2 regions of the Sphingomonas sp. HMP9 genome follow, and region 1 is predicted to be linked to the other one. Evidence: riboswitches for the same ligand, from Rfam matches in the RefSeq annotation. Region 1 holds a riboswitch; the other holds the start of a gene.
The links. A riboswitch is a leader RNA that binds a small molecule or an ion and turns the genes downstream of it on or off. The one in region 1 is predicted to bind cobalamin.
Positions count from the first base shown of each region.

Region 2: linked by a shared signal. The riboswitch ahead of HMP09_RS04475 (DUF1636 domain-containing protein) and the one ahead of cobW (cobalamin biosynthesis protein CobW) in region 1 are both predicted to bind cobalamin.

Region 1 covers NZ_AP022673.1:853,676-858,113, forward strand. Annotated here, with positions in the region: gene cobN (cobaltochelatase subunit CobN) at 1-1,085, opposite strand, end outside; gene cobW (cobalamin biosynthesis protein CobW) at 1,094-2,143, opposite strand; cobalamin riboswitch at 2,248-2,461, opposite strand; gene HMP09_RS03715 (HoxN/HupN/NixA family nickel/cobalt transporter) at 2,621-3,688, opposite strand; cobalamin riboswitch at 3,856-4,074, opposite strand; gene HMP09_RS03720 (S9 family peptidase) at 4,136-4,438, opposite strand, start outside.
Region 2 covers NZ_AP022673.1:1,027,172-1,031,609, forward strand. Annotated here, with positions in the region: gene HMP09_RS04455 (cobyric acid synthase) at 1-281, shown strand, start outside; gene cobS (adenosylcobinamide-GDP ribazoletransferase) at 246-959, opposite strand; gene HMP09_RS04465 (histidine phosphatase family protein) at 956-1,525, opposite strand; gene cobT (nicotinate-nucleotide--dimethylbenzimidazole phosphoribosyltransferase) at 1,522-2,535, opposite strand; gene HMP09_RS04475 (DUF1636 domain-containing protein) at 2,532-2,939, opposite strand; cobalamin riboswitch at 3,112-3,307, opposite strand; gene cobO (cob(I)yrinic acid a,c-diamide adenosyltransferase) at 3,501-4,106, opposite strand; gene HMP09_RS04485 (NAD(P)/FAD-dependent oxidoreductase) at 4,162-4,438, shown strand, end outside.

The DNA of each region.
Region 1 (4,438 bases):
GCGGCGATGGCGGTAACGCGTGCAGCGTCGGCGCGGTGTTCGCGGCGGGTGTATTCCAGGTCGCCGTCCCGCGTTGCGGCTTCCTTGAAGCTAGCGACGCCGGCGAACAGGCGGCCGTCCACCTCTGGCAGGACGACGTGCATGGCGAGATCAGCGGGCGACAAGCCGCGCGTCGCGCCCGCCCAGGCGGCGCGGTCGGAGGTGGCGAGCGCGATCTGGAACACGGGCACGTCGGCGCCGTCGAGGGGTGTGGTGTCGGTGGCGCCGCGTGCCGAAAAGGCGGTGGCATTGACGATCGCGGCGGGCTCCAGGGTTTCAACCCAGCGGGTCAGCCAGCCGGCTGCGTCGGGCGCTTTCAAAGACGGCGCGAACAGGCCGATGGCGTCGAAGCCCCGCGCGGTCAGTTCGGCGTGAAGAGCTTCGATCGGGTGCAGGTCGGCGGCGGTGAGGTAGGAGCGGTAGAAGACGATCAGGATGCGGGGGCGGTCCGCGTTGAGCGCGAACGCGGCGGGACAGGTCACGCCGTCATGCGGTTGCCAGCCGCCGACGTCGGCGATCGCGCGGACGCCGGTCACGGGGCCGGCATAGCAACCGGCAGCCAGCGCGAACTGCGCGAGGGCCGCTTGCGCCGCAACCGCGCCACCTGTGTCGCAGAGGTGCGCCAGCCGGCGGAGCGTCGAAAGCAAGATCGTCGAGGCGGCATCGAGGCGCGCGTCGATCCGACCATCGGCGGCAAGGACTGCAAGCGCAATGCCCTTCTCGCGCGCGAGAGTCTCGACCTGTTGCAGGCCGTAGCTCCAATAGGAGCGCCCGCCGATCAGTCGGATCAGGATGCCCTTCGCACCGGCCAGCGTCTGCTCGACATAGGTGTCGACCGAGAGCGGGTGCTGAAGCGCGGTCAGGTTTGCCAGGCGCAGCGAGGGCAACCGGCCTCCGGCCGCGGCCGCACGTCTCCAGCCTGCAGCGAATGCGCCGAGGTCGCCGTCGGAAAAGGATAGGACGACGAGGTCTGCGGCAGATTGGGCGAGGTCCTGTGGGACCGCGCTTTCCTCCAGCCCGTGGGTCTCGCGGAAGACGACGTGCATCGCGGGCCTCAGGCGTCCAGCGCGGCCTTAATTCGGGCCTCGTCGATGCGGTCATGCTCGGCGATGATCACCAGCTGCGTGCGGCGGGGTTCGTCGGCGCGCCACGGGCGGTCATACTGCGTCCGGACCCGCGCGCCGACCGCCTGGACGAGCAGGCGCATCGGCTTGCCGGCGACCGCGGCGTATCCCTTCACGCGCAGGATGTCGGCGCTGCGGGCGAGCGCTTCGATCCTGGCGGCAAGTTCGGCAGGATGGGCGATCTCGCCGAGCGCGACGACGACGCTGTCGAAATCGTCATGCTCGTGATCGTCTTCGCCGTCGTGATGTGATGGGCGACTGGCGATGTCGTCCTCGGCGGCGGCGTTCAGGCCCAGGATCACGCGCGGGTCGATGATGCCGTCGGTCAGGTCGATCACCGGGAGCGGGCGGGCGGACTCGGCGGCGATGACCGCGCGCGCCTTGGCGACGCCCTCGGGACCGGCGAGATCGACCTTAGTGAGCAGGACGAGATCGGCGCACGCGAGCTGGTCCTCGAACACTTCGGACAGAGGCGTCTCGTGATCGACGCTCGGATCGGCGGCGCGCTGCGCATCGAGCGCGGCGACGTCGGGCGCGAACCGTCCGGCGGCGACCGCCTCCGCATCGGCAAGCGCGATGACGCCGTCGACGGTGATGCGCGAGCGGATCGCCGGCCAATCGAACGCTTTCAGCAGCGGCTTGGGGAGCGCGAGGCCGGACGTTTCGATCAGGATGTGATCGGGGCGCGGGTCGAGCGCGAGCAGAGTCTCGACGGTCGGAATGAAGTCGTCAGCTACCGTGCAGCAGATACAGCCGTTCGCCAGCTCGACCACGTTCTCGGCCGGGCAATCGGGGATTGCGCAGCCCTTGAGAATGTCGCCGTCGATGCCGAGCGTTCCGAATTCGTTGACGACGACCGCGAGACGGCGACCGTTCGCGTTGCGGATCAGGTGGCTGATCAGCGTGGTCTTGCCGGCGCCCAGGAAGCCGGTAACGATGGTGACGGGGACTTTTGCCAGGGTTGGCGAACGGTCCGACATTGTTGTTCTCCTTCGAGCATACGCGGGCACGCACGACCTTTCGGCCGCACGCGTTCGTCGCTCAGACGGAGTACCGTGCCGCGACCATCCCCTGGATCAAGGCAAGAGCGACCGTTGCGCTGGCAGGTCTCCTGGCTCACGGGTCAAAGCTCGACATACGCCTTCCCAGGTTTGCACCCAGTGGCTGCCCCCTCGCGAAGGGCTTGTGCGTCTCGCTCACCGCTTACAGTTGCAGGGACAGCCGCGGCATTGGGAGGATACCTCCCGCACCGCATTCCCATTCAAGCCCCGAAGGGCACCGGCGCGATCTGTCGAGGTTCGGTGAAACCGAGCCTCGAGGGTGGGTTAGAGGAATATCTTTGGCGTGCCAACTCGCTCGGTCCCCTCATCCTGATGAAAGTCAGGATCCAGATTGACGGACGCTGTCGCCTGTGGCTCTGGATCCTGGGTCAAGCCCATGATGACGGGGTGCACTCGTCATCCGTGCACGACCTCGATCTCGTCGAAGCGTTTCCAGCGGTAGATCGCGAAGCTCAGCACCCAGCACAGCACGAACAGGCCGATGATCGCAAAGCCAAGGCCGTTGAAGTTCTCGCCGAGCGCGGTCGCCACGTCCCAGGTGCCGCCGGTCAAGCCAAGCTTCGCGCCCAGCAGTGCCAGCGTCTCGATCCCGCCGATCGCGATCGCGACGATCGCCGAGATCAGCGTGATCGTGATGTTGTAGTAGAGCTTGCGGATCGGCTTCACGAACGCCCATTCATACGCGCCGAGCATGACGACGCCGTCCGCCGTGTCGACCAGTGCCATGCCCGTCGCGAAGAGAATCGGGAGCACGAGGATGGTGCCGATCGACAGACCGTCCGCCGCCTGGCTCGCGGACAGGCCGAGGATCGCGACCTCGGTTGCGGTGTCGAAGCCTAGCCCGAACAGGAACCCGAGCGGGGCCATATGCCAGCTGCGCGTGACGAGCCGGAACATCGGCCGGAACAGGCGCGCGAGCAGCCCGCGGTTGCCGAGCAGCAGATCGAGGTCTTCCTCGACATAGACGCCGCCGCCGCGGACATGGCCGAACGTCCGCCACACGGAGCGCAGGATGACGAGGTTCATCGCCGCGATCGTGAACAGGAACACCGCCGAAATGACGGTGGCGACCACGCCGCCGACTTGCTTGAACGCCTCGAACTGCGCCAGCGCGCTGGCGGTGAGCGCGATCGCGACCGCGGCGATCAGCACGATCCCCGAATGGCCGATCGCGAACCAGAAGCCGACCGCGATCGGGCGCTGGCCGTCCTGCATCAGCTTGCGCGTCACGTTGTCGATCGCGGCGATGTGATCCGCATCGACTGCGTGGCGCAAACCCAGCCCCCAAGCGAGCAACGCGGTGCCGAGCATCAGCGGCTGCGCATTAAAAAGTGAGAACGCCCAGCCCCAGGCGGCGATGTTGGCCACGACAAGGGCTGCGAACATCCAGCCGATGCGTTTGCGCGTCGACAGTCGCCTGGGTTTATCGAGCGTCGCCGGTTTCTCGATCGTGACAGTCGTCATGCAGAACTCCCCGGCGTCCGACGAGGACCGGGGCCTGCCGCGAACGGCCGGGCCGTGCGACGACCGGACGCCATGAGCGACCGACGCACGACGCCGATGCGGCCCCCGCCACAAGGTCGTCGCTCAGACGGCGTTCACCGTGCCTCGGCCACCCCCTGGACCGGGACAAGAGCGACCAGACGCCGGCAGGTCTCCTGGCTCGCGGGTCAACGCTCGGCACCCACGCCTTCCCAGGCTCTTCGGCCCAGTGGCTGCCCTCGCGAAAAGGGCTCGTGCGCTTCGCTCGCCGCTTACAGTTGCAGGGACAGCCGCGGCATAGGACGGCGAACCGTCCGCACCGCATTCCCAATCAAGCCCTTCCGGGCACCGACGCGATCACGGGAAACGGCTCGAAGCCGCGTCCCGCGCGATCGGTACCCTGCTTTCGATCGCGTGCCAACGGGCGTGCTATTTCGTCAGGCCAAGTTGTTGCAGCATGAACGCCTGCCATTCGGCATTCTGGCGATAGCGTTCGAAGCGGCCCGACTTTCCGCCATGCCCAGCCTCCATGTTGACCCGGAACAGCAGCGGGTTCGTGTCGGTCTTCAGTTCGCGCAGCTTCGCCACCCATTTGGTCGGCTCGTAATATTGCACCTGGCTGTCCCACAGCCCGGTGCCGACATAGAGCGCCGGATACGCCTTCGCAGCGACGTTGTCGTAGGGCGAATAGCTCAGTATGTAATCGTACGACGCCTTCTGCGCGGGGTTGCC
Region 2 (4,438 bases), 170 kb from region 1:
CAGCGACCGCCCGTCCGGTCGGGCACCGTGCCGATGGCAGTCCCGAGGGTGCGACGAGTGCGGACGGGCTGGTGTCGGGCAGCTATGTCCACGGTCTGCTCGCGCTTGCGGAGCAGCGCGCGGCGTGGCTGGCCCGGTTGGGTGTCGCGGGCAGCGGGCCCGATCATGCGGCCTCGATCGATGACGCGCTGGATGCGATCGCCGCGACGCTCGAGCGGCATGTCGACTTGGACGCGCTGCTAGCGCTAAGCGAGCGCGCGGGCCACCGCGAGCGCGACTAACAACCCGGTTTCGACGATCTCGATCCCGGCACCATGCGCGTCGCCAGTCACCCCACCGAGCGTCCGCCGCAACCATGCCGCGACGGCCACCGCTACGAGCGGAAGGGCAAGCAGCGCCGGTACTGCGACGGCAGCGAGCGCGAGTAGCAGGCCCCACCCGAGCAGGTCGCGAGGGCGGACCGCGCCGGCGACCGCTGCGCCGAGGCCACCGGGCCGGAGTGGCGGCAACAGCTTCGACCAGAGTAGCGGCCCCATCCTCGCGGCGAACGGTACGAGGATCAGGGGCCAGTGCGGTCCGATCGCATGCAACAGCACGAGCTTGGCGAGCATCTGCCCTACGATCGCGACGACGCCGAAGCTGCCGATATGCGGATCGGCCATGACCGCGAGCAGCCGCGTCCGATCGCCATGTGCCGCGCCGAGCCCGTCGGCGAGATCGGCGAGACCGTCGAGATGCAGCGCACCGGTGACCGCGATCCACACCAGTAGCGCGGCACAGGCGCCTGTCCACGGATCGACCAGCGCGCCCAGCCAGCCGGCGACTGCGACGATCGCGCCGATCGCCAGGCCGACGACGGGATAGAAACGGATCGCCGCGGCGAAATCCTCGGCGCCGCTATCGACGCGCGGCATCGGCAAGCGAGTGAGGAACCCGAACGCGACGATCAGCCGTCTCACGTCGCCAGCCCGACGATCTGCACGGTCCGCGTCGGGCCCGGCCAGATCCGTAGCGAGACAAGCGCAGCATAAGGGAGGTCGAATGCCCATATCTGCCGCCGATCGAACCCGCACAACGCCGCGAGTGCCGCGCGGATCGTGCCACCGTGCGTTACGACCAACGTCGATCTTGGCGGCACAGCGGCAAGGGCCTGCGCGACACGGGCCTGCAACGCGGACCAGCGCTCGCCGTCGGGGGGCGGCGCGGCGTCCGGATCGTCGTAGAAGGCGGCCAGTCGGGTTGGGTCGATTGCCGCCGGGGCCAGCCCGTCCCACGCGCCGAAATCCAGTTCCCGCCAACGTGGATCGGTCTCGACCGCAACGCCTCGCAGCTCGCCGATGGCCTGCGCACAGCCGCGCGCGCGGATCAGGTCGGATGCCTCGATCCGGTCGATCTCAAGCCCGCTGGCCCGCGCTAAACAGGCTGCGATCCCCGCCTCGGTCGCCGGATCGTCGGTTCGCCCGAGGAGCCGCCCCGCCACCGCCGGCGCACCGTGCCGCATCAGATACAGCATGTGCGCGCTCACGCCGCGGAAACGCCTGCCTCGGCGAAGGTCGCCATCTCGGCGTGCACCGCCAATGCGGCGCGGACAAGCAACGTCGCGGTCGCAGCGCCGCTACCCTCGCCCAGCCGCATCCCGAGCGACAGCAATGGAGCGAGGGCCATGTGCTCCAGCAGGCGCTGGTGTCCCGGCTCGGCCGAGACGTGTCCCGCCAGGCAATGCGCGAGGATGTCGGGGCACGCTGCCGCCAACGGCGCGACCGCTGCACAACAGATGAACCCGTCGAGCATCACCGGCACACCCGCCAACCGCGCGGCAAGCACCGCGCCCGCGATCGCCGCCAGCTCGCGTCCGCCGAGCCGCCGCAGGATCTCGAACGGCGTGCCCAGCCCGTCGCGGTGCAGCGCGAGCCCCTCGTCGACGACCGCGATCTTCCGCGCAATACCCTCGTCATCGACGCCAGTGCCCGGCCCGACCCAGTCGCGTGCCGACCCGCCGAAGCTCGCCAGACACAGCGCGGCGGCAGTGGTCGAGTTGCCGATTCCCATTTCGCCGAGGACGACCAGATCCGGCGCATCGGCGACTGCCGCCGCGCCCGCGTTGATCGCCGCGAGGCACTCGTCCTCCGACATCGCCGGGGCTTGCGTGAAGTCCGCCGTCGGCTGGTCGAGATCTAGCGAAACGATCTTGAGGTCGAGCCCCGCGGCGCGCGACAGTGCGTTGATCGCCGCGCCGCCCGCCTGAAAATTGGCGACCATCTGGGCTGTGACGGAGGCCGGAAACGCACTCACGCCGCGCGCGACGATGCCGTGATTGCCAGCGAACACCACAGCACTGCCGCGATCGAGCCGGGGCAGCGGGTTGCCCTGCCAGCCAGCCATGAACACCGCGATATCCTCCAGCCGCCCGAGCGACCCCGGCGGCTTCGTCAGATCCCCCTGCCGGGCGATCGCGGCGGACCGCGCCGCCGCGTCGGCCCGCGGCAATCCGCGCAACGCCGCCAGAAACGCGGCGGGTGTCGCAAACGCGGTCATTCGACCAGGAACCCCTCCGGCGGAGTCCGCGTGATGAAATGCCCTTTCACACCCTGCGGCCATTGCTTGAACGGCACCTGGCCGAATGCGCTCTCGCCGTAGAGCTTCGCGTAATCGAGGATCGCCCGCGCAGCATCCTCGGTAGCCTCGAACCGGCCGAGCACATAGCCGACCTTGGCAGGCGCGCGCAGGTGGATCGTGCAGAAATCCTGGCACGCGAACAGGCACGGCATCTCCTGCACCGCGACCCCGGCATATGCCGGATCGGTCGCCTGCACGGCCTTCAACGCGCTGACCAGCCGGGCGCCGCCGCGCACGCCGTCACCGTCGTCGCGCGCGTCGGCGGAATGGCGGCACGTGTTGCACGCGACCACCGCGACGCCGTCCTCGACCGGCTTCAGCATGTCCGTTCCCGGATGATCTCAAAACATATCACTATTGGCATAGGAACCCCTTCGGACAGTCGGTCCCGCACCACGCGAAGGGCAAAAGGCGCACGCCTCCAGCCTTTGCGCGACACGAAGCGATGTCGTCGCTCGGGGTGTTACCCGTCCGTTCGGCGCACCCTGGCCGGACGAAAGACGACCGCGACAGGCAGGTCTCCTGGCTCGCGGGTCAACGCCGTCCGCGCCGCCTTCTCGGGAGTATCCCAATGGCATGTGGCACGATGGCTCGCCGCGTACAGTTGCAGGGGCAGCCGGGTGTTTCCCGTTCCCATTTTCATTCCCCTCAGCGTTGCCGCCTCGGGAAAACCTGTCGCGGGTCGAGCGATACGCGGGCGGAAGAGGCGACGCAAGACACGGGCAGTATCCTTAGGACACGCGCCAGCATGTCCCACCCACCCCCGTCATCCTGACGAAAGTCAGGATCCAGGGTAACGAGCGCTACCCTCTTTGGCTCTGGATCCTGACTTTCGTCAGGATGACGGAGGACGGATGACGGACGTCGACGATCGCGGCGCGCCCCTAGAACTCCACCCCCAGCTGCGCCTTCACGCCCGACCGGAACGGATGCTTCACCTGCGTCATCTCGGTCACCAGGTCCGCCATCTCGATCAACGCATCCGGCGCGTTCCGCCCAGTCACCACGACATGCGTCATCTCGGGCTTGGCCGCCAACACCGCGAGAACCTCGTCGACGGGCAGATACTCATACCGCAACACGATGTTCAGCTCGTCCGCCACGACCATGGCATACGACGGATCCGCGATCATGCGCTTGACCTCGTCCCACGCCTCGCGCGCCACCGCGATGTCGCGCGCGCGATCCTGCGTATCCCAGGTGAACCCCTCGCCCATCGGCTTGAATTCGCACAGCACGGGAAACGCGTCGAAGACCGCCTTCTCGCCCGTCGCCATCGCGCCCTTGACGAACTGGACGACGCCGACTTTCCGGCCGTGCCCGATCATCCGCACCGCCATGCCGAAGGCGGCGGTCGACTTGCCCTTGCCCTTGCCCGTGTGGACGATGATCAGCCCCTTCTCGATCGTCTTGGTCGCGACGATCCGGTCATGGACCTCCTTGCGCTTGGCGCTCTTGGCATTCTGCTCGTCATCGGTCCGCATGATCATGTCCTCTCCCGCTCCCCGATGGCGGATCGCGCCGCGCGGCGCTAGAGCGTGCCTCATGCTCCGCATCACCGACCTCAAGCTGCCGCTCAACCACGCCGACGAGGCGCTCCCCGCCGCGATCCGCGACCGGCTGCGCGTGACGCCGCGCGACCTGATCCGCTACACGATCGCGCGGCGCGCGCACGACGCGCGCGACAAAATGGACATCCAACTCGTCTATTCGGTCGACGTCACGCTGAAGAACGAGGACACTGTCCTCACCCGCTTCCGCAAGGATCGCCACGTCCAGCGCACCCCCGACACCGGGTATCGCTTCGTCACCAAGGGCGGCC